4 regions of the Paenibacillus sp. F024 genome follow, and region 3 is predicted to be linked to each of the others. Evidence: riboswitches for the same ligand, from Rfam matches in the RefSeq annotation. Region 3 holds a riboswitch; each other region holds the start of a gene.
What was found. A riboswitch is a leader RNA that binds a small molecule or an ion and turns the genes downstream of it on or off. The one in region 3 is predicted to bind cyclic di-GMP.
Positions count from the first base shown of each region.

Region 1: linked by a shared signal. The riboswitch ahead of pelF (GT4 family glycosyltransferase PelF) and the one ahead of ACZYR9_RS08035 (methyl-accepting chemotaxis protein) in region 3 are both predicted to bind cyclic di-GMP.
Region 2: linked by a shared signal. The riboswitch ahead of ACZYR9_RS16400 (S-layer homology domain-containing protein) and the one ahead of ACZYR9_RS08035 (methyl-accepting chemotaxis protein) in region 3 are both predicted to bind cyclic di-GMP.
Region 4: linked by a shared signal. The riboswitch ahead of ACZYR9_RS27065 (methyl-accepting chemotaxis protein) and the one ahead of ACZYR9_RS08035 (methyl-accepting chemotaxis protein) in region 3 are both predicted to bind cyclic di-GMP.

Region 1 covers NZ_JBVASZ010000037.1:27,212-35,334, forward strand. Annotated here, with positions in the region: gene ACZYR9_RS23645 (response regulator) at 1-374, opposite strand, end outside; gene ACZYR9_RS23650 (sensor histidine kinase) at 517-2,547, shown strand; gene ACZYR9_RS23655 (hypothetical protein) at 2,604-2,999, shown strand; gene ACZYR9_RS23660 (hypothetical protein) at 3,025-3,597, shown strand; cyclic di-GMP riboswitch class II at 3,721-3,804, shown strand; gene pelF (GT4 family glycosyltransferase PelF) at 3,838-5,601, shown strand; gene ACZYR9_RS23670 (hypothetical protein) at 5,632-5,958, shown strand; gene ACZYR9_RS23675 (hypothetical protein) at 5,975-6,988, shown strand; gene ACZYR9_RS23680 (hypothetical protein) at 6,981-8,123, shown strand, end outside.
Region 2 covers NZ_JBVASZ010000015.1:41,575-49,697, reverse strand. Annotated here, with positions in the region: gene ACZYR9_RS16430 (MFS transporter) at 1-1,289, shown strand, start outside; gene ACZYR9_RS16425 (LysR family transcriptional regulator) at 1,410-2,324, opposite strand; gene ACZYR9_RS16420 (IclR family transcriptional regulator) at 2,772-3,524, shown strand; gene yraA (cysteine protease YraA) at 3,554-4,069, shown strand; partial or broken gene ACZYR9_RS16410 (aldo/keto reductase) at 4,100-4,899, shown strand; gene ACZYR9_RS16405 (cupin domain-containing protein) at 5,014-5,598, shown strand; cyclic di-GMP riboswitch class I at 5,673-5,760, shown strand; gene ACZYR9_RS16400 (S-layer homology domain-containing protein) at 5,812-7,395, shown strand; gene ACZYR9_RS16395 (S-layer homology domain-containing protein) at 7,588-8,123, opposite strand, start outside.
Region 3 covers NZ_JBVASZ010000005.1:145,234-153,356, reverse strand. Annotated here, with positions in the region: gene ACZYR9_RS08050 (RCC1 domain-containing protein) at 1-655, opposite strand, end outside; gene ACZYR9_RS08045 (esterase-like activity of phytase family protein) at 1,073-2,527, shown strand; gene ACZYR9_RS08040 (helix-turn-helix transcriptional regulator) at 2,629-3,579, opposite strand; cyclic di-GMP riboswitch class I at 4,077-4,160, shown strand; gene ACZYR9_RS08035 (methyl-accepting chemotaxis protein) at 4,308-6,143, shown strand; gene ACZYR9_RS08030 (chemotaxis protein CheW) at 6,173-6,634, shown strand; gene ACZYR9_RS08025 (hypothetical protein) at 6,755-8,123, opposite strand, start outside.
Region 4 covers NZ_JBVASZ010000072.1:39-5,866, forward strand. Annotated here, with positions in the region: gene ACZYR9_RS27055 (sigma-70 family RNA polymerase sigma factor) at 171-776, opposite strand; gene ACZYR9_RS27060 (HD-GYP domain-containing protein) at 811-1,779, opposite strand; gene ACZYR9_RS27065 (methyl-accepting chemotaxis protein) at 1,816-3,405, opposite strand; purine riboswitch at 3,618-3,722, opposite strand; cyclic di-GMP riboswitch class I at 3,776-3,858, opposite strand; gene ACZYR9_RS27070 (MASE4 domain-containing protein) at 4,243-5,828, opposite strand, start outside.

The sequences.
Region 1 (8,123 bases), on a different contig from region 3:
TCCAGCAGCAACTGCAGCGCCCGGTCAAAGGCGTCATTATGGATATCCTTCAAAATGTATCCGTTAACCCCCGAGATCAGCCCTTGCTCCATATAGAATTCGCTGTGATAGGAGGTAAGAAGGGCTATTTTGACCGATGGATAGCGTTTTCTAATAAGCCTGGCACAATCGATTCCGTCGAGCTCGGGCATTTGGATATCCAACAGACACAAATCAGGCTGTTCCGAATGGGTTTCGAGGAACTGGAGAGCCTGCCGGCCGTTGTTGACGGCAGCTAGAATGGTGTATCGGGGGTTTGCTTTCAAGAGCTGCTGTACACTATCAAGCATTAATTGTTGATCCTCGGCCAACAGTATTTTTGCTTTATAGGGCATATGACAAGTCCTTTGCCAGAGGCTTTGGACGATGTCCCTCCTCTTTTTAGGTTAAGTCCTTATATTGTACCATTTGCTCCAACAGCCTGTATATTAAATTGCCCGAGAGAATACAAAAATTTAGTTTCCAAGAGGTGTAAGGTTGAGAGGAATATTTATCGTCATGGCGGCTTGCCTTATTCTGCTGACAGGGTGTTCCCCGGCGGCACATGAAGCGCCCCCGTCTATTGAGAAGGGAACGGCTGATTTGAGTTCTACGCCTCTTTCCTCTTCTAACCGGATGACTCCTCTTCAGGGCCAATGGATTTTTGTCCCGGGACAGCTGATCTACCCGTATGAACGGATTCCGATGGATCGTGCCGTGTTTATTGAGGTGCCGCGAAGCTGGGAATACCTGCATGCCTTACCAGGTTTGAATGGAGGCAGCGGTTTTGGGACATACCGTCTGTCTATCAGACTGCATCCGGATGATGAGGGTCAGACGCTCGGCTTGCTGATTGAGCCCGTAGCTTCCTCGTATACGGTGTGGGTGAATGGAAAGAAGCTGAGGACGGTAGGTGTTGTAGGGACAAGCAGCGGCTCGTCTGTTCCGAGGGAAACCGTAGAGCGGGTTCATTTTGCAGCCTTCGAGCGGGAACTCCAGCTTGATATTCAGGTTTCCAATTTTGCTCAACGCAAAGGCGGGATCTGGAAGGGGCTTTCCATTGGGAGCGGGCCCGCGCTCGAAGCATCCTTTCAACGCGATATGCTGCGGGAGTATGCCAGCGCCGGCGCGCTGCTTATGATGGGATTGTTTTATCTTGCTTTTGCAGCGATGTATCTTCCTGAACGCTCTACATTGTTTCTGGGGGCATTATCGATTTGTTTTGCCCTCCGTATGTTTTTTCTTGGCGAGGCACTTGTGGCTGACTGGTTCCCCGGCTTAAGCTGGGCTTGGCAGGTGAAGCTGGAATACCTGAATGAAATCGCCGCCATATGTTTATTTTCTCATTATTATCGGGCCATGTATCCTCAGGAATATTCACGGCTTGCGATCAACTCGATTCGCGGTCTTGAAGCTGTCTTTGCGGTTATTGTTCTGGCTGCGCCAAGCTCGTTTTTTACTCAATGGATGGTCGTGCACGCGGCCGTGGCGGCCTGCGCCGTTCTCTTTGTGCTGTGCAAGGTTTATCCGGCAGCCATTCGGCACGGGAGAATGGGAGCGCGTTCCGGACTGATCGCGCTTGCGGTCGCACTGCTTGCTCTCATCAACGATACCTTCTATTATTTGGCCGCTCCTCTGACGTCGGAGGAATGGGTTTACGCCGGCTTTTTCGTTTATCTGGTGTCCCAAATGGGTGTCACCATAAGACGCTATGTGGCTTTAAAGCAGGAGTCGGAGGCTTTGACTCTGCGGCTGGCAGCCTCCAATGAAGGGCTTGAGCGTAAGATAACGGAGCGCACAAGGCAGTTGACCGAATCGCATCATGCGAACGCTCGTCTTATGCACAATATCGCCCACGATTTGAGAGCGCCAATCGCTCTTATTCGCCAACGGGCAAAGCAGTTGGAGGCTTATGTGCCCCCGGAGGGTTTACGGGACCTGTCGGTGATTGAACAGCAATCGGAATGGGCGATCAAGCTGGCGCAAAATTTAAACGACCTCGCCAGCTTTCAGGAAAAAGAAATGCGTTTTTCACCCGTTTTCATAAAAGCGATCGATCTGATGCGGTTTTTATATAAACGGACGGAACCGGTGATTCGGGCAAGCGGATTCCAATGGTCGCACAAGCCGCTCGATGAGCTGTTCGAGGGGGACATGCTGATCGTGAGGGGAGACCTTTTTTTGATCGAGCGCTTGATTGATAATTTGGTATCCAACGCTTTAAAATTTACACTTCCCGGACATAGGATGAGTCTGTCCTATCGAATGGACGGGAGGATGCTTGAAATGGTCTTCGAAAACGACGCGAATCGGCTTGACGAACAGACGCTGGAGAGAATGTTCGAACGGTTTTATAAGGAGGGCTCGCCTGAGGTTGGGAGCGGCATCGGACTGGCCGTCTGCAGGGAAATTATCCAATTGCACGGAGGAGAAATCCGCGTCTCCCAGTCGGAAGAGGGCAGGCTCTGTTTTTATATCCGGATGCCGGTGGAGACGATGGAGTCATCGGGTCATTATCAGGCACAGTAAACCCTGGTATCATTCTATCTCTTGATTGTTGAGGCCGTCCCCCGGGGACGGTCTTTTTGGTTATAGGGCGGCATACATATGTAGCAGTTCTTAATCTGGAATTCAGGTGCGCGAAACCGGAGGGATGTCCTATCGAATCGGAGCAGACAAGACTGAAAGCCGAGCTGGAAGACTGGAAAGCGCGTAATCGGACGTTAATGGAAGAGATCCGGCAGATCGAAGAGCAATGCCTATCCGACCGGAAGAATGCTCCTGAAAAAGAGGCCGCCTCTTTGCTGCTGGTATGTCAAGATGAATGCGCGAAAAAGTTATATGCCTTGCTGAAGCAATTGCGAGAAGAAGACATGCTGCACGAACAGCTGCTGCTCGAAAAATATAAGAAGCTGGAAAGCCTGAAGAGTGTTTTGGAGGAGGCATTGAACCTGATCCGTAAAGCGATGGCTGAGTATTAGAGCAGTGCCAAAGGAGGGACTGGCAATGGATTCAAACGAGTGTGAAACGTATCCCGATCTTCTGCAGCTCATAGAAGAAGAGAGGCTGCGGCACGGTAAATTGCTTGCAAGGCTGGTTTCTTTTAAGCATGGGCCTCCGCTTCCCGAAGCGGATAAAGAATATATCGCTTTGCTCCGAAAGAGAACCAAAGCCTCGGTGCTCTTGCTGCAAGGACAGAACGAAGCGGATATGCTGGCTTTAAACGAAAGCTACCAACGAAAAAAAAGGGAGCGCGAGAAAAAAATCGCAATGGTTCAGCAGGAGATTGTTATCATAAAGCAGATGCTAGGCATGCTGCAAAATGAAGTGGAGAAAGCATTGGAGGGCCACCCGCGAATCCAAAAAGAGGATATGGACGAGCTATCCGAGCCTGACAGATTAAAGAAAAGCTATATCGTAGGGAAAAGAACGGGCAAAGATTTGATTGATCAGGAAGGCAAGCAGCTGATCGCAAAAGGCGACCTGATTACGATGGAGTTGATTGAAAAAGCCGAGCAGTCCAACCTTCTCGTGGAGCTTATTCTGCATATGAGGAAGTCGGAAGAAAGTGAGACTTAAGGTTCAGTTCTTTTGAACTATTCATTGGATGAATTGATGACTTGACAAAAAATATGATTCGTGAGATACATATTGTATCGGAATAATTTGGTTCGACTTGGTTCGTCATACGACTCCTAACTAAATAGGAATGGAAGCGTTGAAGTCTACTCTTTATATGGGCACTTGGAGCAGACAGAGCTATTAGTGCAACCGGCCATTTGATCTTCGTGAGGATTTTACGATGGGACGGTGTCCATAATGAATAACAAGCTCACAGTCATGCTTTCAACGGAAGGAACTTACCCCTATTTTCAAGGCGGTGTCAGCACCTGGTGCGATATTTTGGTCCAAAAGCTGAAGATGGTGGATTACGTCATTTTCAGTGTGGTGGCTGACCCGTTCATTACTCCTCAATTCAAGCAGCCTCCCAATACGCAGGTAACCCAAATGCCCCTATGGGGTACTGAGGAGCCCTGCGAGCATTTGAACATTCCATTCTCACAGGTTTACCTTTCCAAAAAAAGAACGGTTCACAAAGTTGTGAAAGAAAAGTTTATTCCTCTATTCACCGATTTGATTAAAGAGATTATCAGCTTGGACAAAAATCCGCTCCGTTTTGGTCAAATCCTCTATGAAATGAATCAATATTTCGGCCATTACGAATATAAGGAAAGCTTTAAGTCCGAAATCACTTGGGACGTTTATAAGGAGATCATCTTATCGTCTTGCAAGGATCAGCGCACTCATTTGCCGGAGCCCGATATTTACGGCTTGATTCAAAGTCTTGGCTGGATTTACCGCTTTTTTAATATTTTGAACAATCCCATTCCCAAAGTTCATGTTTCCCATTCCTCGGCTGCGGCCTTTTGCGGTATCCCGGCCGTGCTGGCAAAACTGGAGCATAAAACGCCATTGCTGTTAACCGAGCATGGAGTTTACCTGCGAGAGCAGTATTTGTCATTATCCAAAAGAGGGTTATCCGCCTTTTTAAATACGTTTTTGATCCGGCTGGTATCCTCGATCGTGAGTCTGAATTACACCTATGCCGATCAGGTCTCTCCGGTATGCGAATATAATACGCGTTGGGAGTCCAGGCTCGGAGTGGAGCCGAGCAAAATTAATGTTATTTATAACGGTGTGGACGAACATGTTTTCAGCGTGGCTCCGATGACGAAAAATGAGCATCCGACGGTCGTTACAGTGGCACGTATTGATCCCTACAAGGACATATTAACACTGATCCGCGCTGCCTCTGCAGTCAAGAGGAAGATCCCGGATGTCCGGTTTGTCATTCACGGAAGCGTAGCCGTACAGGAATACTATGAGGAATGCATCGCTCTGCGGGATCAGCTCGATTTGACGGAGACGGTCATTTTTGCCGGGCATACTCAGGATATGACGGCGGCTTATCACAGCGCAGATGTTATTGCCCTGTCAAGTGTGACGGAAGCCTTCCCTTATGCCGTCGTGGAGGGGATGATGACGGCCAAACCCGTGGTGGCCACGGATGTAGGAGGCATAAAGGAGGCTCTGGGAGATACGGGCTTTGTCGTGACCCCGGGAAAAAGCGAGGAGCTGGCCGATAAAATCACCCTTCTGCTGAACAATTCCGAGTTGAGGAGCGCATTGGGTGAACGGGCAAGGGAACGGGCGATGAGGTTTCTGACGCTGGATAAAGTGCTGGAGAATCATTTGAAAAGCTATATCAAGCTGTCTGTTTATGCACACGAAAACACCGCTGCGGCCCCGGGATTATCTCTTGAGCAGCTTCAAAAGCTTCATGCAGAGCAAGCGTATATTTTAATGTCGCGGGGTTATTACAAAGAGGCGGCGGCCCAGTTTCGTTCAGCCGTCAATATGCAGCCTGCGGCAGTGTTTACCCCCGTGTTGATCGGGGAAATTGCGGCGTGTCATGAAAAGCTTGGAGATCATGAGCATGCGCGGATGGAGCTGGAGAGGATGAAGCTGCTGATGCAGCTGGGTGCAATGAAGAAAACGAACGGTGGTAAGCAAACCGCATAACGATCGCTGGACCTGGGAGGTCAATGGATTGTGGATACGTTATATAAGAAATTGATATCCGACGCGGAGGACGAGCTTAAACAGCTGATCGCTGAAAATGAGCAGTGGAAGCAAAAGCTTGCCGGCGTAAGAGAGCATGATGCCGTGTCATCCGTTTTGGAGGAAGAAATTTCATCTCTCATTATGATGTCCCACCTCGAAAACACCAAGCATATCTACCAGATTACCGAAGAGCTGCGGAAGGAAGAGGAGCAGCTTGAACGTTTAATTATGGAAAAAACCCGGAAATTGCAGCGGTTTAAGCAGCTCTTGCTTGAGACCATTCACAGCGCACGAAGCAAAATGTCGGAGTCTTAAGACGGGGGGGAAGTTTGTGGCTTCAGGTCAAGGACCGGGTATCCCTAAGGATAACGTCAAAAGTTTGTGGAACCAATTTTTTGTCTTGAGACAGCAAATCGAGAGCTTAAAGAAGGAAAACCTTCAGCTGGAAAAGGAATGGAATGCTAAAAAGCATCAAGTTAAACCGCCTGCAGCCACACATGTTTATAAAGATCTGATCCTTAAGAAGACGAAAGATGCCGTCGTGTTGTTAAGTCAACAAAAGGAAGCTGAGCTCGAACGTGTCCGGGCCGAATTTACTGCAAGGAAGGCGGAGAAGGAGGAAAGAGCAAGCCAAATCGATGAAGAGCTGCAGATGGTTCAAAGCATGCTGCAGGCGATGCTGGATGAGCTTGAGAGGGTTGCCCTGCAGCTTGGTGACGGCATGCCGACGGACATGGATATGGAGGCGGGGAGTCCGCAGACGGCTGAAAGCGCAGAAGAGATTCTTCAAGCTCCGGCTCCGGTTACCCAGTTCATGCTTCAACCTGAGGAACCCGAGCGGCAGCCGGAACCATTAAGCGGCTTTTGGGATGACATTAACGAGTACATGGGTGACCTCGATGATCGTCCTCAATCGGGGGGACCTGTGGAGGATGAGGCTGCTCCAAGCTTGGAGCTTAAGGAACACCGGATGGAGACGGGCGTTCCTTCTGAGCTGAACGGCTCCTTGTCGCTTAACCAACCTTTTATTGCCGAACCTCTGGCTGCGGCAGCGGCGGATACTACAGGTCGCGGGAGCAAGGTTGTACCGCTGAAGCTGCAGGGCTCACAGGAAAAAAGAAGCCCCGTGTCTCCATTAAACGAGGAGATCGATCTGATCAAAAACCAGTATATTGTCGGCAATAAGGCGGGTGAAGATCTTTATGACCGCAATGGACAGCTTATTGTCAGTAAGAACGGCATGATTACACCGGAGGCTGTGGCTAAAGCGGAGGCGGAAGGCAGGATGGCGGATCTGATCGTACATATGATTTTACCTGGCTTTGGTGATCAGGAGCATGAGTGAAATCGTAAAGCTTCGTACCAAACCTTTGGTTCAAGAAGAACACAGGGAGCTCTTCAATATATTGATGAATGAGATTCTGAAGAGGAATTTGCAGCCGCAGGACATGTACGAAATTGCCTCTTTGCTTGAATCCATGGGCTGGACCGACCAGAGAACAAAAAAAGAATTCGGAATGAACGATGTCTTTGAATTGGCTGAGGAGCTGTGGAACGCCGTACAAGACAAAATCGTATACAGCCCGTTTTCCAAAATCGAAAAAAACCCGGTGCTGGTTACCGTCGTAGAACTGCTGCGCGCTTTTCTCAGAGGCGTCATCTTCGCTCTGCCGATGGCCATCTCGGTGTTGTCCATGCTGACCTTGAAATTTTCGCTTTGGTCCTTCGAGAACTTATCGGTTGAATTGGCTACAAGCATTGCCATAGGCACGATCCTGAGCTTTATGACGGTAGGAGGCTTTACTCAGGCGATCGCCAGACGCGGGTTCTTTTATATTATCCAAGGGCATTATCATCTGGCTAGAAGAACGACCTATTTATTTATCCGAATCGGGTTCATCGTATCACTGGTATTATCTGCCATTATCTTGGTCACGGATATTTTCTTTACCCTGTTTCCCTACCGGATGCTTTTTTACATCGTTGCTTATTTTATCCTGTTGAATTCCATTTGGCTCACCGTTACGGTGATGTACATTCTCCGCAGGGAGATTACGTTTACCGGCTTCATTATTTTGGGCATCACCATGGTTTATGTTCTTTATAAAATACTTGGCATGGACATCATATGGGCACAATTGCTCTCCATATTGATCATCTCCATCCTGAGCGCTGTTCTTATCAAGTATTACTTTGAAATCGACGAGCGCAAATCGAAGCGAAAGGCGATATCGCAGCTCCCGAGATTTTCGATTACGGTTTACACGACGATGCATTATTTTTTTTATGGATTCTTGTACTTTACCTTTCTCTTTATCGACCGGATCGTGGCATGGTCCACCAATAGCGTCTACATGCCCTATGTCATTTGGTTCAGAGGCGAATACGAGATCGGGCTGGATTTCGCGCTGTTGATGCTGGTGCTGCCGATGGGCTTTTGCGAGGTCAGCGTCTCTTGGTTGATGAAGGATTTGGAGGCG
Region 2 (8,123 bases), on a different contig from region 3:
ATTACAAAAAAACAAAGCTCACCGAAATTAAAATCGCAGCAACGGGAAGTGATGAATCATTTCAATCTTTTGCTGCACAGTTAAGAAACGTGTCTCATGTAGTGAAGGTAGATGTATCCATCCAACGGCGGTATTCCTTTTGGCTGGTGGCTTACTGTTTGTGTACTACTTTACTGGGCACAAATCTCCCCGCCCCTCTTTATACTTTGTATCGGACAGAATGGCAGCTATCTTCAGGAATGATGACCTTTATTTATGCATTCTATGCGTTAATCGTGATTCCAACGATTATCCTAGTTGCACAACTCGGGAACCAGTGGGGAAAGAAAAAGGTATTGTTAACAGGGCTGATCTTTTCCATTTTGGGTTCAATCGGCTTTGCGTTATCAGATGGGGTAAGCGGATTATTAGTGTCCCGCCTCTTTCAAGGATTGTCGGTAGGAATTCTGAACGGAATTGCAGTTACATACATGACGGAGTTCCATCCTAATCAAGACAGGCTAAAAAGTGCATTTCTTGCTGCCATTGCCGGAACTTTAGGCAATGCGGTTGCTCCGCTTATTTCCGGATTTTTGGGGGATTATGCTCCATACCCCCTTCAATTCTCTTATCTCATGCACGTTTTACTAGCCATGGTAGGGATGATGGGACTTCGTTTTATGATTGAAAATAGGACATCCTCGGATCGGGTAACCTCCATTACATTTCCATCGGTAGCGAAAGAGGTTCGGGGACCCTTCCTGTTAGCATCCTTTACCGCTTTTCTTTCTTGGGGGATTATGAGCTTGATGTTATCGGTGATGCCCACCTATCTTAACCTTTTTACCAGTCATTCCAGTCTTAGCTTATCGGGTACTATGGTGGCTTTAGTATTAGGCTTGTCAACCATTCATCAAATCATGTTGAGAAAACAAACGGTGATTCGTTTAATTGTAATAGGCTATATTCTATTGATTCTTGGCTTACTATGTATGATCTTTACCTTATATTCGAAGTCTTTATTTATGCTGATTTTAACGACTATCTTTATTGGGTTAGGTAACGGACCTACCTATGCGGGAAGCTTAGCGTACCTTAACCAAAGCTCCTCGGATGAGATTCGGGCAAATATGACTTCTTCATTTTTTGTAGTGACGTATTTAGGTATCAGTATTCCTATCGTGACCCTTGGTTATATCGGGCAATGGGTTGGTCTAACCCATGCAATCCAATGGTATTCATGTATCATGATTGGGTCGATCCTCCTCAGTCTTTATAGTTGGTTACGGAAGAAGCAGTTTAAAATATGATTTAGAACAAACCGATAAGCATTTCAGTTAAGCAAACCGCCGCACAGCGGCGGCTTTAAGTTTAAACGTCACGGTATCCAGGCAAGCATGTCCCGTAAGGGCAACTGCCTCTCTTTCATTTTACACGCTAAGTGAAATAGGTCTGAGAGGAAAGTGTGCCAACAGCTTGTCGCGGAACACTTTGGACGGCGTATTCAGAACGTGATCTCTGTGGCGGATGAGCCCGTGCGTCAGTGTTATCTGCTTCGGGAGCGGGAGACAGACGACGGTGCCTTCGCTCAGCTCTCGTTTCATCGTTACCTCAGGAACAAAAGCAATGCCAAGTCCGCTGGCCACGGTATAGCGGATGAGTTCAGTGCTTGGAAACTCCACCATCTGGGTTTCAGTAGGCATTCCGAGCTGAGTCAACAATGTATGCCCGTCGGTTTGGTAGATGCAACGGTTGCCGAAACCTATTACCTGGGTCCCGCTTAAATGATTCCATCCTTTGACATAAATGCGCTCCGCCAAATTTTTGGAAGCTGCGAGCACCATATTTTCCTCGACCAAGGGCTCGAACACTATATCTTCCCTTAGTGGATTTTTGGGAACAATACCAAAATCAGCGCTGTGTGAGGCCACCTGTTCGACGATGTCCGATTGAAAACCGGTCTCCAGCTTCAGCAGCACATCCCTATATTCCGTAAAGAATGGGCCCAAAAATCCGGTTAATCGGGTAACGCAAAACGATTCCAACGCTCGAACCCGTACTGTGCCCCGGGGCTGCTCCATGCTTACGAACGCTTCCTCCAGCGATTTCCCCAGCTTGACGAATTGACGGGCGTATACGGCCAACATCTCTCCGGCCTCCGTCGGCTGAACTCCCCTAGGAAACCGTATAAAAAGCTTGTGACCGCATCCCTGCTCCAGCAGTTGAATTTGCGAGGTCACAGTCGACTGGACATAACCAAGTTTTTTAGCCGCCCGGCTGAAGCTCCCCTCCTCTAATACCGTCAAGAAGGTGACCAGAAATCGTCCATCCAGGTGCGCCAACATCTCCATTCACCTCACAGGTTTTAAGTATCGAATTTTTTGATGGCATTTATCGATTATTTTCGTTTTTCAAAAGGTTTTTCCTGCTATATTTATATTAAGTGGTTGCTCAGAAAGCTACAGCATTATTGACCGCGCAAATCAGCTAAAAACTCACCCTGATGCAAAGATGGATCTCGAACAAGCAAACCAGAAGTTGGAGGATCGCAGGGGAATAGAAAAAATGGATGTTGACAATTCCACATATGTGATCATTGCTAGTGGAGTAAAAAAGAGTGGCGGGTATTCCATTGACTGGGATGAGTAGACTTTAGCATGACCAGAATTCGAATAAAATTATCCATAATGGATAATTTTATTTTTAAATTCTCTTTAATTGATAATGACTTCTCATCGTGCTACAATAATGACTGAAATAAATACAAAAAACGGAAGGGAGAAGGTTGCAAAATTAAAAATCGTAATGAAGTTGGAACGCTAAAAAAAGGATTGGACATCTTTAATCTAATTTTAGATCATCCTCATTTATCTACCCAAGAGATTATCGAAAAATTGAAGTTGAATCAGAGTACCGCTTATCGTCTGGTAAGCACGTTGGAGCAAAATCATCTCATTGAAAAAAACAAAGAAAATGGATACGTTGTATCCGATCTTCTGATTTCGAAGCTTCTGGAAAAAAATCAGCAAAAGCACGACTACTTCCTATGGCGATCCGTTTCCTTTATGGAAAAGTTGAGTAACGAAACCGGGGAAACGACGTATATAGGGATGCTTCATGGGACGGAAATGATCATCACACAAGCCGTACCAGGAAAATATGCAACGCGAACCCATCATGAAATCGGTGATCGCCTTCCCCTTCATACGGATGCGATTGGGAAATGTCTTTTAGCTTTTCTAGACAAGGAAGAGCAAACACGGATTATTGAAAAATTATCTTTTGTTAGAAAGACGGAGCATACCATTACGTCCTCTGATTTATTTTATGAAGAATTAAATCGTATTCAATTGAACGGGTATTCCATGGACAATGAAGAGGGAGAAACCGGCGTCCGCTGTATAGGTGCTCCGATTCACAAAGGGAAGCAAGTCATTGCCGCCATTGCTTTGACCGGTCCTTCGGTACGGTTGAGCAAAGAAAAGGACACAACTCATATTGAGTTGGTTAAAGCGTGCGCGAAAGCAATTTCGGATACACTCTGATTATTTTAGAAAAGCAGGAGGAATTCTAAATGGGGAAAAAAATAGCTGCTGTTATCACCGATTTGTTTGAGGATGTGGAGTTCACGGATCCTGCCAAAGCATTCGAAGCTGCAGGCCACGAGATTGTGACGATTGGACCGGAATCAGGCAAAGAGATTACCGGTAAACATGGTGAAAAGCTTACTTTAAATAAAGGGATCGGCGATGTCAATCCCACTGATTTCGATGCGCTGCTAATTCCTGGCGGATTTTCGCCTGACTTGCTGCGTGAGGATGATCGGTTTGGAGAATTTGCTAAAGCGTTTATTCAGGAGGGCAAACCGGTTTTCGCCATTTGCCACGGCCCGCAAGTGCTGATCGACACGAATCTGCTGAAGGGCGTCGATATCACCGGCTATCGTTCCATTCGCAACGACTTGAAAAATGCCGGCGCAAACTACAAAGATGAAGAAGTCGTCGTCAGCCGCAACATCGTAACGAGCCGTACTCCGGACGATCTTCCGGCATTCAATCGTGAATCCTTGAAGCTGCTGGGCAACGCTTGATTATTTAATTAAATTGGGAGGGATAATCGTATGAATTTTGTTACCTTAAACAATGGTTTGCAAATGCCTCAACTCGGGTTCGGCGTTTGGCAGGTAGAAGATGATGCAGCTGAAGCGGCGGTTTCCAAAGCGCTTGAAGTAGGTTACACATCTATTGACACTGCGATGATTTATAAGAATGAAAAAGGTGTCGGCAGAGCGATTCAACAATCGGCTGATCCTCGTGAAAAGCTGTTTATTACGACAAAAGTCTGGAACAGCGATCAAGGCTACGATAACACCTTGCGCGCATTTGATGAAAGTCTTGAAAGATTGGGGCTCGATTATATTGACTTGTATTTAATCCACTGGCCTACTCCTCAATATGATCAGTACATTGATACTTATAAAGCCATGGAAAAGCTGTATCGTGAAGGGCGCGCCAAAGCGATCGGCGTATGCAACTTCGATATTGAGCATTTGGAACGCTTGCTTAAGGAATGTGAAGTGAAGCCTGTTTTAAACCAAGTGGAGTGCCACCCATACCTTGCCCAGAATGAGTTGAAGGATTTTTGCGGCAAACATGATATTTTTGTGGAGGCGATGTGCTAAAAGATGAAGCGGTCCTGAAGATTGCCGAAGCTCATGGCAAAACGCCGGCTCAAGCAGTACTGCGCTGGCACTTGCAAAACAACTCCATCGTAATCCCGAAATCCGTGACGCCATCACGAATCGAAGAGAATTTTAATGTATTTGATTTTGAGCTGACTGCCAATGATATGGCAGAGATCAACAAGCTGAACCGCGACCGGCGCAAGGGTCCAAAGCCAAGCGAAATGAATATGCGATAAAACGAGTAAATAAAAACTTATCTTTGCTCGTCTCATGCCTCAAGTAAGACGGTTGTACCGTACTTATTTGGGGCATGTCCGTTTTTGCGAATGCCCAAAGGAGAGTGTGATTGTATGTGTAACCCGTCATCGAACGATTCCTTGTTCAATAGTGAAGATTCTGCAATTGAAGTTTCAGCCTATCGTTTTGAAGATGATGGAACGATACCGAACCATCCTTACTTTCCTGTTCTCGTGTACCGTGACCCCTTTAAAGGACAAACGGACATGATTCAAGACACATTTCATAAAAATCATTGGACAAACAGCTGGATCAACGGCGTGTTCGGTTACCATCATTTTCACAGCAATGTTCATGAGGTGTTGGCCATCCGCGCAGGCCGGGGGAAAGTACAGATTGGCGGGGAACAGGGCGCGATCCTTGAGGTTTCGACGGGCGATGTCATCATTCTCCCAGCAGGAACGGGGCACAAACGGATTGAGGCAAGCGATGACTTCTCGGTCATTGGCGCTTATCCCAACGGTGTTTCTTATGATTTACATACAAAAGCAGACTACAAATTGCGCGCGAGCATTAAAAACGTTGCTCGTCCGGATACGGATCCTGTCTTCGGAAGCGAAGGACCTCTGTTAAAGGAATGGAATAAAAAATCCGAACCGTACTATCGACAAACACAACCATCTCACCGGATCACATGAGGTTTTGGAAAATTTTACTTTCGTTTCATCATTACATCCTGTATACTGCATTTATCTACAAAATAATACATGATTATACTTTTGGGCAAACCGGTTGAAAAGCCGGGACGCAATGGCATGGGTCGTCGATTTCCACTGGGAAATACCGATTGCCAGTCCGCATTCTATTGTGTGCCCCCAATCAAACCTCCTTGTATAAAGGTGGTTTTTATTTTGTCGATCATACATTATGAGAAACAGCGAGGTTATGAACACATGAAGAAATCGATGAAGCTGTTGTTATCGCTGCACGCAGCAATCACCCTCGGAGCGGCAAGCTTGCCTGTACAAAAGGCATATGCGGACAGTCAAGGGCCAAGCGTCCCTTTCCCGGATGTGAAGTTGCACTGGTCGGCTGACAGCGTCGCTTGGGCGGTCGGCAAAAAGGTTGTCAGCGGCTATGAGGACGGGACGTTCAAGCCTGATCAACCGGTGACGGAGGCCGAGTTTTTGTCCATGCTCATTCATGGCTACAAGCCTGAAATCAAAAGTGGTTCTGCCGACTGGGCGGGGCCTTATTATCAGCTGTCTTCATCGCTGAATTATCCCGTGGACGCGCAAAATATCAACGCACGCAGCGAGCCGATCACGCGTATCCGCGTGGCGGAGCTGATCGCCTCGACGCAAGGCATGCATTATGACGGCGATGACGCCATTCGGTATATGTACGGCAAAGGTCTTGCTCAAGGGGAGGCCGACCAGCCGACGATAGCCGGATTTAACGGCTCTAAGACGCTCACGCGTGCCGAGGCCGTGCAGTTCATTAAGAACCTGTCCGAGCACGGATTAGGGGAGCTTCTTGCAAGGCCGGAACAAAGTTCCGATACGAGTGTGCTGCCGGTTGTACCTAGCGGAGACGCGGATGCCGGAGCAGAAGCCGATCAAGCTCATAGCGGCTCCGTCGTACACACGAATGATTCCGCCGTTGACAATACGCCCGTTTTAAAGCTTGATGACAAGCCTATCACTTTCAAAACGAAGCCGGTTATACAGGACGGAACCGTGTATTTTCCGATTCAAGAAGTATGCGCCGCGTTTGGGCTCGGCTACAAGGAAAATAGCGACGGCAGCGTAACAACGAGGAATTATAACGAAACGAACACGTTCAGAGACGGCGGAGACTATTTCGTTCATTATAATCCGGAGGGGGCGATTGTCCAGGAAGAAGACATCCCTCTGGACGGGCAAAAGCCGATGAAGAAAATAAACGGCGTCTTTATGATGCCGGAAGAATCTTTAGACCACCTCTGGTTTGCTGTGAAAAATGAAGCGACAAGGTTCGGCGGCATGATGACGGTGACCAACGGCCAAGTGGATCATAGCGAACTGAAGTTTATTAGGTATAAACAATTTGTGCTCAGAGATATGGAAAACATGGACGGTACAAACAGGCATCCGGTTAATAATGATTCGCCGTTTGACGACCTTGGTAAAATACAAAGAACGATATGGGTGAAGGAGTCTGCCTTGCCGCGCATAGGAACTAGTGTGTACGCAACCTGGAGATGGAATTCCAAAGACAGCCTTTATTATCAATTTAAAGAGATCAAGTTTACCGGGAAGATCGTCAATGGTGTCGCTAAGGGAACACTAAGCTTTGAAGGCGATATTACATATTATCAAGAAAACGATCGCTTAGAGCAGTTAAAGCCCGAGGAGCTGCAAGATATTGAATTGCCGTACGAAAACGGCGACATCAAAATGACATGGAACGATGCGTTGAACTTGTTTGCAAAAAACAAGATCCATCTTCCCTAAGTAACGTCATTGTCTGCATAAAGAAGCCCGCGGCCGCACAACCGCAGGCTTCTTTATTGTGCTACTTGCTTGCTTAAGGGCAGATTGACATCATTGAATCAATATAAAAAATGCCGTCCATTAGTACGGAAAATACAGGTTATATTCGAGATATTATAAATAAGTTTTCAAACTGAGCTCCATAGCCGCTATTTAATCCAAGGATTCCAACAGATTCTTGATCTCGGGATTCAAGTTGAGGGCGTTCCGGATGACCGTCAAAGCTTCCGCACGTGTGGAGTTCACTTTTGGATCAAATTTTCCGTCATTTCTACCGGAGATGATTCCGGCTTCAGCTGCAGTCTTCATTGCGTCTGCTGCATAGGAATCGTTCAGGTCAGCGAAGTTACCCTTGGATTTATCTAGCGATACACCGTTCATGTTCACGATGCGGGACAGAATGATGACAATCTCTTCGCGGGAGATCGGTTTATTAGGTTGGAATGTACCGTCACCATAACCGCCGATTACCCCGGCCGCTGCAAATTGATCGATAGCCTCATATGCCCAGTGATGGCTTACATCGTTGAGCGTTACTTGCTTAGTTCCACTTACCGGGAAAATTCGAGACAGGATCGATACAAACTCAGCGCGAGTAATTTCTTGGTTCGGCTTTACTGTGCCATCTTCATAGCCTTGAATGAAGTTCATCTTAAGAAAGGACTCCATTGTCTTCTCGGCCCAGTGAC
Region 3 (8,123 bases):
CCCAAACAGCCTTAATATTCGTCCCTGTATAAGCGACCTCAGCATATGAGAGTGCGGAGCGATCAGGCTCAAATGTTTTCCCGCTTTTCACTTCAAGAATTTTGTGCAGCACCATTGCAGCATATCCTTGGGTTACGGGCAGATCCAGACCCAATGTCCCATCCCAAATTCCTCCGACTACACCCTGCTTTACGCTGGTATAAATCAGTTGTTCGTCATTATCGCCACTCACAAGCGATGGATCCACAGCTCGTGCCGTCATTCGCATAAGCTCTTTACGTGTTAAGTTGGAATCCCAGTTTCCCGAAGTAAAGTCTTCATATCTATGAATTCCTGCTTCCACCGCTGCGCTCACATAGGGATCGTACCATATCGAATCTGAAGCTTTCTTAATCGGCTTCAAAGCGATTGCCTTACTGATATACGCTAAGAATTCCCCCCGAGTAACTTCTTTTTCAGGAGAAATGGAATCCGTGAACGGAAGGTAGCCTTTCTGTACCCCTTGATCAATATAGAAGACAGACCAATGATCGGCGGGATCCATTTTTAGCTGAGCATAGGTAACTGAAGGAACATACCATTGTGAAGCCAAAATAATCAATAATACCGCTACACAGAATTGCTTGAAATAACTTAAGGATTTATCCCTTTTCATTGATCGCATTCCTACCTTTACTCATGATATGAATGATGCGTTTGGCCCATAATTAAACCTTAGAACTAAAGGAAAAAAGATTGTAATTTACCATGTTTAGGACTGATTTCCTATCATTCCATTTCTATTATAATACCAATATGATTCATTGGAAATAAAAACGGAACAAAAAACCACCTCTGTGACCGATGATGCACAGAGGCGGTTCTCCTTTATTGGATAACGTCAACGCACATGGTATAAACGGTGAGGTCACGCCGTCAATGCAACACTATAATTAATAATAATTATCATTATCAATGATTGTTTTCACTCTTCCCCCTTTACAATATATCAAAACCTGCATGACTTAAATTTAATAATCCATTGATATAATCCCCTTATTAAAAGGGTAACCAGTTGAAGGGAGATTCATCAATGAAGAAAAAATGGCTTATCACTGTCATAGCGGCACTGACACTCACAGCAGGGACCGGCATCGGATCCGCGGCAAGCATGAACGGTACAACCACTGAAAAAATCATGTACTCGAACAACGGGCAAGTGATTACACCGTCTTCCCCGGCAGTCAATATGGATGGCAGCCTCTACTTGCCCGTTCGCGCATTCGGAGAAGCGATCGGCAAATATGTCGATTGGGACGAGTTCCGCAATAGCGTCTCTTTAACGGATAAACCGGAGTTAATCGGCAAGTATAAGCTGAATGCTCCGGATTTAGCGAACGGGATCAAAATGGGGATTGGTTCCTCGCTGACTCACCTGCCGGGCGATCCGGACAATGTGTTTTATTCGACAGCCGACCGCGGTCCCAACGGCCAAGTCACGGTCGACGGCAAAGAGCTTCGTACATTCCCGATTTCGGATTACACACCAAGCATCTATAAAATCGAAATTAGCAAAGGCGAAATCAAGATTCTCGACCAAATTCCGCTGAAGGTTGGCGGCACAGATCCCGTGAGCGGCAGCTCCCGTATTACCGGTCTGCCCAACATCAAGGGCCGCGATGAAGCTCCTTATGATGCAAGAGCGGAAAAAGAGCTGGCCTACGACCCGTACGGTCTCGACATTGAAGGGATTGCCTATAACCCCAAAGACGATACGTTCTGGATTTCCGATGAATACGGCCCGTCCATCGTACACGTCAAACGCGACGGCACATTGATCGAGCGCATTGTACCTAAAGGCTGGGCAGCTCAAGCAGCCACTCCGCTCGTACCTGCCCGGGAAATGCTTCCGGCCGTGTACAATAAACTGCGTCAAAACCGCGGCGCCGAGGCCGTGGGAATCACTCCTGACGGTAAATACATGTTTATGGCCATGCAGAGCCCTCTGCGCAATCCGGATAAAACTGCCGACAATTCACGCCAGCTGCGGATCGTGAAGTTCCACCTGGCAACATTGGAGCCGATAGCCGAGTACGCTTATGTCGCAGAGGACGCCAAGCAATTCACCGATCTGAAGCAATCCGATATCGTCATCTCCGATATGGTCGTGATCAACGAGAACACGCTGCTCATCGACGAGCGCGACAAGAACGCAGGCGACAAAGCGCAGTTGAAACGCATCTATTCCATTGACCTTTCCAATGCGACGAATATCCTCGGCAGGTACGATGAGGAGAAGAACGCCGGCAAAACGCTGGAGCAAATGTCGATAGAGGATTTGAAAGCAACCGGCATCCTGCCGCCCGCCAAACGCACCGTTCTCGATGCGGCAGCATTCGGCTATCCGTACGAGAAAATAGAAGGCTTGTCGCTTGTGAACGGCAGTACCCTTGTCCTCGTCAACGACAACGATTTCGGTGTGGACAGCACATCGCCGGACAACGGCACCGAACTGTGGACTTTCAAGCTGCCTTATACGCTGAAGTAATCGATTGCATAAATAAACGAACCCGGCCTGCCGGGTTCGTTTATTTTCATCGATCGGGAAGCTGCGGTCGACCCTTGAGACGATTCGCCAATTGTCTCTGCTTACTTGTACATCTCAACCCAAAGGCTCAGCTGCTGCTTCAAGCTTTCCCTCACCGATTTGGGCTCCAATATCTCCGCATTGGGGCCGTATTGAAGAATCCAGTTGACGAACTCCTTTTCGTTGTTTACCGTAACCTCAAAGATCAAGCTGCCATCCTTCTGATCCTTCATACGGGGATGCACGAATAACTCCTCTTCTTTGATGTATCGTGCAACCTCCGGGGCGAACCTGACTTTAAACGTTATATTCTTATCGCCGCGGTCAATGGTCCACGTATTTTTCAAGTATTGCTTGATGTTAAAATCTCCTTTGTCGTAGGAGAGATTCGTCACCTCCACCTTTTGAAACCGGCTGATCCGGAAGGTGCGAATCGCCTGCTTCAAGTGACAAAAGCCGATCAGATAAAAACGTTGGTCACGGGGCACCAAATAATAAGGGTCTATTTTCCGTATGGTGGTTTCATCCCTGTACTGCGTGTGGTAGATGGTATCGATCGTTTTCTGTTCCAAAATCGCCTCAATGATCGGTTGAAGAAAGTTCGGGCTTTCTTTGCGATACGCCGGCGTCCCCATTTGGATGATATCGGCCAAGTTTTCGACCAACCGGTTTTGCCTGGACTTCTCCTTTAAATGGGTAGCCATGACCTTATCGTAAGCCGTGTCAAATCCGGGCGGGAGCTTATCTTTGTCCAGTACGGAAGGCAGCAGCGAGAATACAAGCGCCTCCTGCTCCGTGAAATTGAGCGGATAAAGAAAAAATTTACCCATAAAACGGTAGCCTGTTCCCCGCCCGTCATTGGTAACCGGGGCGATCAGGCTAAGTGTATCCAAGTCCCGGTATATCGTTCTAATGTTCACATTACTTTTGAGTGCCAGATCGGATGCCGAAATGCCGGGATTTGCCTGAATGGCGTTGATAATGGTGAACATGCGGATGACTTTGTCGATCATGCTCATCCCCCTTAATCATCTAGTACTATTTTCCTGTATATTACTTATTCTTCTAATACAAGGGAACTTCCTTCCTAGGTCGCAATTTTCATCGGTTGTTAGTCTGCTCTTGCGGTAGGTTACGAATGATGTCCGTATTCAGCCCAAGCTGCAGTAAAATGGTTAAGATGTCGATCTGAATTTTATCTGTTTTATTGGTCATCGATACCCTCCGAAAAGTCAAGATAACTACTTTCCAATAGAGGATATCATTCCCATGTGACATGAGGCTGTCTCGAATATGCGTTCGCAATTAGATCATGGTCAATACTTTCCATAAACCTCCTTTTAAAATAGAACTTAAGACTCTTGCTATAACTGATTATAATAAAATTTTAACCTTTTCTTTACTTGATCTCTTCCACCGATGTGTGTAATATGGAAAAAGATGCCTGTCGGAATATAAAATATTTTATCGAATTTTGTAATTTTCTGTTTTCGAATTTTCTAACAATACCAATTGAAAAAGGCAAATCTGTCGAAAGGCAGGGACGCAAAGCTGCGGGCCTACAGCATCATGTTATGGCAGCCGGGCCGCCAATGGGGACCAAGAATCTGCCCCGTCACCTCGTCAAGGGCAGCTTCTTTTTTTTGTTCAGATTCCATTCGAGGAGGAAAAGCACAGCATCTGATTCTCGGACCACTTGGAAACAACCCGCAAATCATTACGTTCAGGAGGCAGTGCACCCATGTTGAAAATGAGTATTCAAACCCGTTTAATTGCAGCATTTCTAGTCATATTAATCCTGCCGTGCAGCGTCGTCGGCTGGTTTTCTTATCTGGAAGCGCGGCAGCAGGTGGAAGACCAAATTATGCAAAGCGCAAGTCAAAGCGTGAACTCTGCAAACGATCAAATTACCAGCCTCATTTCCAAAAGCTTATCCGACATGGATTTTTTGGCGCAGCAGATCAAGGGCGAAATGGTGGATGGAACGGCCAGCCCGCGGGTTAGAGCCATTCTGGAGCCCTATAAGGCGATTAATCCCCAGTATGAAGTCGTATATTTCGGAACAAATACCGGAGTGATGATCTTTTCTCCCGACAGGACCATAGAGGGCTACGATCCGCGGACCAGACCGTGGTTTATTACAGCTACGGAGAATAAAGGGAAGGCTATCGTAAGTGATCCGTTCCTCTCCGCAACGAATAATCAAATCGCCGTGAACCCTTCGAAAACCAGTGACGATGAAACGGGAGTTGTCGGCGGCAGCCTGGTTTTGACCGACCTTGCCAAACAAGTGAACAGTATTAAAGTCGGCCAGAACGGGTATGTGTTTATACTGGACAGGGACCGCAAGTACGTAACCAATCCTACAATTGAACCGGGTACGGATAACACGGAGCCGTATGTGTCCGAGCTTTACGCATCCGATTCCGGAACCGTGGAATTTCAGTTTAACGGGATGGACACCAAGGCGGTATTTGTCACTAATCCATTGACCGGCTGGAAGATTATCGGCGCCATTGAGATGTCGGAAATTGCCAACGCCACGAAGCGCATTCTCTATACCACCATTGCCGTTATTGCCATCGCTATTGTCATTGGTGTAATGTTAGCGTTGTGGATCGTTCGTTCGATTACGGCTCCTTTGAAGCAATTGATGCTTACGACGGAACAAATCGCCGCCGGAAATCTGACGGAAGAAATCACAGTTCATTCCAAGGATGAATTGGGACAGCTAGCCGCATCGGTGAACCATATGGTTCATAATCTGCGGGACTTGATCGGGGGAGTCGTAAGCTCATCCCATAATGTGGCTGCCGCATCGGAGCAAATTTCCGCAACGACGGATGAAATTGCCGGCAGAGTCTCGGCGCAAGCCCAATCCGCCCAAAATATGCAGGAATTATTCAGCGAGCTGTCTGCAGCCATTAATTCGGTTGCCGCCAATGCCGAAGTGGCCGCGGAATTAGCAGCCCAAACGACGGCCATCGCCCACGATGGAGGAAATATTGTCAAAAATTCCATCTCCAGCATGAATCAGGTCAATCTGCATATGACACGGTTAGAGGAAGATTCGAATAAAATCGGAGAGATTATTGAAGTCATTGACGATATCTCGGATCAAACCAATTTGCTTGCCCTTAACGCAGCCATTGAGGCGGCGCGCGCCGGAGAGCAGGGAAGAGGATTTGCGGTTGTAGCCGATGAAGTGCGCAAGCTGGCCGAGCGCAGCGGCGAGGCAACCAAACAAATTACGGCGATCATCAAAGGCATGCAGGAAAACACCCATAGAAGTGTAACGGCCGTTTCCGATGGGGTAAGCCAATCCGAGGAGACAGGAAAGGCGTTTGATCGAATTATTGACATGATCAGCAAAACCGAGCTCAAGGCGGGGGAAATTGCAGCTGCATGCGAAGAACAGGCCGCCCAGTCCAATGAGGTTATGCATTCCATTGAAAACATCTCGTCTGCCAGCCAGGAGGCTGCCGCAGCTTCGGAGGAAACGGCCGCTACATCGCAGTCGCTTGCACAGCTTGCCGAAGGCTTGAATGAATCCGTCTCTGTCTTTAAAATTAAATAACGATTTTTAGAAAAAATGAGGTCAGATTGATGCAGTTCATTGAGCAGGAAAAGTACGTGGAATTTCATATCGGCGGTGAACAATACGCTATCCGTATTCAGGAAATCCACGAAATTATCAAGATGCAGACCATTACCCCCATTCCCAGTGCGGTATCCTACGTCAAAGGGGTCATTCATCTAAGAGGAAAGGTGGTTCCGATCATCAGCCTTCGAAGCCTGTTTCGGCTTCAGGACAAGGAGGCTTCGAAGACGACCCGCATTATGGTCGTTCATCATCAAGAGGGTACGGTGGGGATCATTGTCGATAGTGTGAATAAAGTCACTACCTTCGAGGATGTCCAACCTCCTCCGGACCATTTCGGCCATGTCAATGGCAGCCTTTTGGTAGGCATCGGAATTACCGGCGGCGATCTGGTTGGCGTTTTAAAGCTGGATAAAGTGCTGCTTCAAGATGAGGAAGTGAAGCGGCACCAGGTCTTTACTAGATGAAGAGTAAAGCGATGGATGAATTGCATCAAGCGCGGTACAACAACCCCTGAAGACATCGGCCTTAACAGGCCGATGTCTTCCTTTCTTATTTCTGCTTTCCCGCCCTTATATTCCGGCAGCTCAGGCATGTAAACTGTTTTGCAGCCATCGAATGACTACTTTTTGGTCTTTTTCCGTTTTGCTTACCCGATAAATATAGAGCCGGTTCTGATGATGCCGATAGTAGATTCTTCCCTTAGACGAGAATGGCATCTCCAGCAAATTCCCTACGGCAGAGTGGACCGTATTCGGGCGTCTTTTCGATTCCACCTCGGCTAGACAATAATGCATAAGACAAATTTCACGTTCCACTTGGATCCGGTCCTTCGTTGTCAATTGAATAAAATCATGAAAAAACTCCTTGTGGAATTCACAATGCGGGTAGATCTTTTCAAACCGCGGTATGTATTCCTTTTGTAAAATATCCTTCTCCATTGAACGGGCCTCTCGCGCATTCATTAATTCCTCCTGGAGAACTTTATTTTCTTCCGCTAATTGAATCAAGGCCTCGGCATCCTCCCGGCTTCTTAACTCCAGCCCTATGAATTCATCGATTTTCTGTGCTAACGATTTGATTTTATTCCCGGCCCTCTCTAATTTCGCTTGGCTCTCCTCTTGGATATAACGCAACCGTTCCGAAAGATGAGTGAATTGTTTATTTTTATCACGCAGCATGACATGGATCTGGTCTAATTGACTTTGAGCTAAAGCTTCATTCGCCCGGGCCGCTTCTAATTCCCGAGCTTTCTTCTCCAGCTCTTCATGAGTATGGTTTAACGTGCTTTCAAGCTCTATCCGGTAGTTTTCCAAATTTTGTTTTTCATGAATTAATTCGTTGATTTGGAATTCCATGCTTTCACGCTGCGTACGCAGCATATCGATCTCATGTTGAATCCGTTTAACTTCATCATTGGAGGTTGAACCTGCAAGCAGCGCCTCCAACCTCTCCTGCCGCTCACGCAACCGTTCCACCTCAGCCGATAGCTGGTGGTTACGATGTTCGTTCATTTGGAGTTTCGCGGTTAATTCGTCCAGCTGTTTCGCTGCCTGATTCCGTTCATCCAACAGCTTTAAACGCTGCTGCTCCAGCTTTACGACCTTTTGCGCAGCGTCACCGATTTGGGCCTCCATTTCACGATAGGAAGCTTTCAACTGCTCTACTTCCCTCAGCTTGGCTTGCAAATCCTGTTGAAGGATATCGGTTTGACCAGAACTATTGCGGTGGTCGCGAAGCATTTGTTCAAGCTGCTTAATTTCCTCATTTTTCACCTTCAGTTCAGCAGCGATTTGCTCACGCTCGCGTATATATACCATTAAATTATTTTGTTTTTCCTCTATATTTCTAAACAATACTTCCATCTTATCTTCCGCTTGCTTCAGCTTCGATTGTGTAAACGATTTCGTTCGGGTGTAATATTTCTTTACTATAGGCAGGGTCTGTATAAGTTCG
Region 4 (5,828 bases), on a different contig from region 3:
AGTATCCTAGCTACGCGGGGACTTGGCTCCTCCCGCGACCGGACTTTCACCGGCTAGAAGATGCGTGCTTAGCTGGGCACGCCAAACGGTAAAAGCCCAAAGGAGCTCCTCCCCCTTGGGCTTTTATTATGTCTTATGCTGTGCCGGATACATTCCCGACCCTGCAAAAATTATGCATTGTGATAAAGAGCGGTTTTCAATTTTCCTTTTGCCCTTTTCAGCGCATTATCGATTGATTTATTACCTACTCCGTGTAAATCAGCGATCTCCTTATAGACCAATCCATCGAGCAACCCCATTACCGCTGACCTTTCCAAATGCGTTAAATGCGTTTTTATCGTGTCAAACAGTTCCTTATCTCTTGCCTGCTTCATAAACACGTCTTCCGCCGAAGGCGTAAAGTTGGGGATAAGTTCATATCGGCTGATCTTTTCCTGTTCGCTAAATGGCGTTTCGTCCAAGGACAAGCATTGGTTTAAAACCTGTTGTTTTTTTCTTAAGGCTGCTTTTACGGCGTTGATAATATAATGCTTGATGTGTAATTTGGCGAAGCCGGAAAACGCCATGCCTTTAGCAGGGTTATATTTTTTACATGCGATAAATAAGCCGATACAACCGGCTTGATTCATGTCAGCCGGCATGAGACCTGGTGCATAATACTTCTTGCTGCAACAATAAATCATCGGAAGATAACGACTTAGCAGAGAGTTGAATGCGAGCTGATCGCCTTGATTTACGCAGGCAACCAGATCGGAATCCGTAAATTCATCCATCATTGAAGTCATCCCCTCAGTTCTTATGTTGATTTTTTTATTTGCAACCGGATATCATGATCGTCGGACGGTCCGCTAAGGAGATTTCTTCTCCAGTAGCCAGGATGCGAACAACCGGTCTTTGCATATGGCTGGTGATTTTGGTGACGATCGCTTCTTCCCCATGCTGCAAAATGACTTTGGTCCCGGGAGAGTATGCGGGAACCGCACTTACAAAGGCTTGTACAATTTCGGTGCTGTAGGAAATACTGCTTGATGCCATCACCATCTCCATGACTTCGTGAGGCGGCAGCTCATTCGATTGATTCTCGTACAAATTGCAAACAGCACATATTTGGGCATACGGATGGAATGCCTCCCCGCGAATTGCCCGTGGGAATCCCTGCCCATCCAATTTTTCATGATGCTGGAATGCGATATGTGCAGATAATAAACTGATTTCACGAATTCCCCGCAAGATAGAGAATCCGGCCTCCGGATGCTCCTTTTCCTCCACAGCTTTCGCCTTTCCAATATCATGCATCAGGCATCCCAACGCGAGATCACGCAGCATGAGCTCGTTATAGCCGAGATTCTTCCCTACTTGCAAGGATAGTATGGCTACATTCACCGCATGAGCATATGGTCTTAGCGCCTCTGACAACGTTGTAGAAGGTACGGGTAATATCAGGGGCCGGCTTTGAATTTCCTTGATCAGACGTCCGGTACCTTGCAGCAATTTGATCGTAGGTAAAGGTTTCTTTGATTTAACGGCATCAAAAGCCTCTTGAACCCATTGTACAATGTCCATCCATGACGGAACATCCATCATCTCTTCCAGTGTAATGCCCTTGGACTCAGCATCCTCCACAATCAAATTCCGGATGCCGATATGCACAAGTCTTTCCAAATATTTAGGATGAATGGTCTGGTTCGCAGAAAGCAGCATACGGCGTTGACTGTCATATACCGGCTTTGCCAACTGCATGGTTCTCTCGTCGTATTGAGTGATTGGAATCAATCTCACGGCGTTCATTTCCCCTTCTACAATAATTGAACGAATCTATTTCACTTTGAAAGTGGATACGGCATGATTCAACTCATCTGCCAATCCGGCAAGGGATTGAGCTGTCGCTGCGGTTTCCTCCGAAGCTGCCGCCGCTTCTTCCGTTGAGGCGGAGATGCTTTCGATTGAAGTGAGCACCTCCGAAGATTGAGCCGCCTGTTCTTCGCTCGCCGCGGCGATTTCCGCCGCCTTGTGGGCGGATTCATTGACCATTTTGATGATACTCTCAAAAGCTTCACCGGTTTTTTGGGACGAAATAACGCCCTCTCCTACCGCTTTCACGCTTTGACGGGTATTGTTCTGCATTCCTTTAATGATCGATGAAATTTGCTTGGTCGCTTCGCTGCTGCGCTCAGCCAATTTGCGCACTTCATCCGCAACCACGGCAAACCCCCGACCCTGGTCTCCGGCGCGTGCGGCCTCAATCGCCGCGTTCAAAGCCAGAAGATTGGTCTGCTCTGCAATGTCGTCAATGACATCAATAATTTCCCCAATTTTATTCGAATCATCTTCGAGACGCGACATCTGCTGATTCACCAGCTGCATCCCTTCAATTGAAGTACGAACCACTTGGCCGCCTTCCTGCGCAATTCCCACCGTGCTGTTGGACAATTCGGATGCCTGCTCCGCAGCCCGAGCCACAGCGTTAATGGCGTTAGACAATTCTTTGAATAATTCGTTCATCGTTTGAGTATCTTTGGCCTGACTCGTGGTCCCGCCGGCAATCTCCTCGGTCGTCGCCGATATTTGCTGGGATGCGGCTGCAACGCTTTCCGCCGAAGTCATGATCCCGCCGACGGTCGTTCTTAAGCTCAACACCATTTTATTGATCGATTCCGCCAACAGCCCTATCTCGTCTTTCGTATGGATATCCGACGTTTCTCTAAGATCGCCTCCCGCTACTCTTTCAACTAAACCCACCACACGGTTCAAAGGTCGCGCGATCATTTGAGAGATGAAATAACCGAAGCCAATACTTATAAGCAGTGAGACAAGGATAATCGCAAGTGTAATCGTTCGGGAGTTTGCGTAGGTAGCATTGGCTTCCACATTGGCCCTTTCCGCTATCCTGACATTATGGATAATTAAATCCTGCAATATATTTTCCGCTTGGTCACCGGCTTTTCTAAACTCGGGAGCAGTTCTTAAATATTCTTGAACATCACCGGCATGAGCGGATTGTATCGCGTGATCCAATAAGTTATTGTAGGCCTGCCATGCGGGATCAAATTTCTTAAATATTTCCTCCGCTTGTGGGTCCAACCCGGTTTTGCTGTACTTATCGATATTTGCGTCAATTTGTGTTATTAGCTCATTGATCGTTTGTTCATAATTTTTTTTAGCCTCGGGTGTATTCGCAACAAAGTTCATATCCCGGATATTTACTCTAATGCGTTGATATAAAATTTGTGAAGCCGAAAGATCATGGATCGGTATTAGACGATCATTGTATGTGGTCGTGATCTCGTCATTCAATTTACCCATGTTATTTAAACCAAACCATCCGACAAATATTAAAATGATTCCAATCAACACAAATGCTGAAATTAATTTCACCGACGTTCTTAAATTATAAAACCACTTCAAAATAAGTGACCCCTTTTCCAATAAGTACTGTTTTAATCCATTGTGCTCGACGCTTATCGCGTTTCCCCCCCTGAAATCCGATTCCGCCAGTGATGTCCCTCTATTAAAAATAAAAAACCCGATAATCCGTTCCCGCTCAGGAGAAATCAATTCATCGAGTAAACACCAGAAGACATACGTAATGTTAAGAAAGCTTGTCCTATTTAAACAAACTGCGCAAGTTATCCCCTCGTAGTCCAGCCATTTCCGGCGGCCGGGTAGAGACCATGCAGGCCGATGATTCCTGCAGTTATACGAGTTTTTCTAAATGGTTCATGGCTTGTAATGAAAATGGACACAAAAAAGGACCCCAAAGGGCCCAGTTCTACCCATTGGCAACCCGGCTGTCATAGCTTTCGCCTTAGACCCGTGGCTTTGCGCCCTTATCTTTCAATAAGTTTGCCTTTATCAACTTGTATGAAAATAGAATCATAAACGAAGAACAAAAAATAGGCACTAAATACCATGTCCAAAGTTACACGTTATCATAATAAATGTCAATAAACTATAGTATCTTGTTGAAAAATGTACAAAAATTTCATGGCTATTTCGGGAACAATGATTTGCCATGAACCGGATTCCATGGCATTCACAACTCCGGTGAATGTACTGTTTTTAGGTGCATTAATATCGACTAATGACTTGACCCTTATTTTTTTATATCTATGATAGTCCTACTAGATTTTTATACAGGTAGACAAGTCGCTGACCACAACGTTTTCTTGAGGACAACATCCTTTAAAATACAAAAAAATGGTAATGACTCTCAAAAAGCCATTACCCCTATGTTCGAACGTTCTAACCTGACCCGCCATTGCGCTGCTCCACTGCATGATCGAATTCGATTTCCGGGAGCACTACGGTAAAGACAGAGCCTTTGCCATGTTCTGATTCAAAGACGAGCTTCCCGTTATGCGCTTCCACGATTTCCTTTACAATCGATAGCCCTAATCCCGTGCCTCCGATTTTGCGTCTATCGCTATTATCCACCCTATAAAACTTGGAAAAAAGCTTATCCTTCGATTCTTCCGGTATACCGAGGCCATAGTCTCTCACCTCTATAAATACCTGCTCGTGGACTGTACTTAATTGGATATCGATTTTGTCTCTCCCCGGGGAGTATTTGATGGCGTTGCTGATTAAATTATCAAATACTTGGTGAAGCCGGTCTTGATCCCCGAGAATCCAAACAGGAGCCTCGATAACCGACAGCTCGATTTGAAAGCCGCTGTTCCCCTGCCAACGCTGTACAATGTCGTTTAGGAAGAGCCTTAAATCCATCGGTTCAAATTCAAATGTCTGCTTGCCCGATTCTATCCGCTGAATATCCAGGAAATCGTTAATCAGAACAGAAAGACGGGTCGTTTCCTTATGTACCGTCGTTAAATATTTTCTCTGACGTTCGGGCTGCAGCTCCCGGCTCAGCATCAGTTCAACAAACCCCAATATGCTTGTGAGCGGAGTCCGCAGCTCATGGGATACCACACTGACAAATTCATTTTTGATCTGCTCAATTTTCTCTTCCTCCGTCCGATCGCGGAAAACAAAAATGTACACTCTTTTATAGGAGCTTGACCCAGACTCATGTGTTGCGAGCACGTACACTTCAAAGTGCCTCATCTTTTGTCCCGATTCCAGAAGCAGCCGCTCCTTAAACTCCTTATCCGGACGCTGCAGCCATTCGATGATCTTGGCCTCAATCAGGGGTCTGTTCGTCTTAAGAAGCTCGTTCATGCGCGTATTCGCAAATATGATTCCTGCAGAAGCATCATACAGCATTTTGCCTTCCTGAACGGTTTCCATGATGTGTTGGATATGCGTTTTTTCCTGTGTCAGCTGCAGGTTTAAATCGATCAGTTCCGATGCCTGCTTCATTCGCTGCTCATTGGTTGCAGCCGCTAAAGAATAAAGGCTTCTTAGCTCATACAGCATGGTGCCCAATACAATCCCCGCCGAAAAGAAGCTTGTCAGCCGCGCCACATACCATCCTGAGCTGTACCTGGCTCCGGCAAACAGAGTCAACGTCACGTCGACCAGAAATGCGAAGACCGCAACATTCAGCCATAATGTGAGTACGGTTTTCCCGCGCTTTACCCAAAACAAGGCGGCACAGGCTGCTGCGTTCAACAGCCAGACCGAGGGACCTACACCCGATGTAATAAGAATATTGAAGTTGCCCTGCTCAATAATTTTCGGCAGGTGGTCATCGAAGCGGAAAGCAGCCAACGCCAGCAAGAAAACAATCAGAACAACCAGCACGAACATAAATCCCGCCAAATAACGCGCACGCCGCTGCGAAAGCTGCGTTTCACCTAATCTAGCATCGACCAGCATATAAGCAATGATGAACATAGGAAACCCGCCGTGCCAAAACACCCACAGCC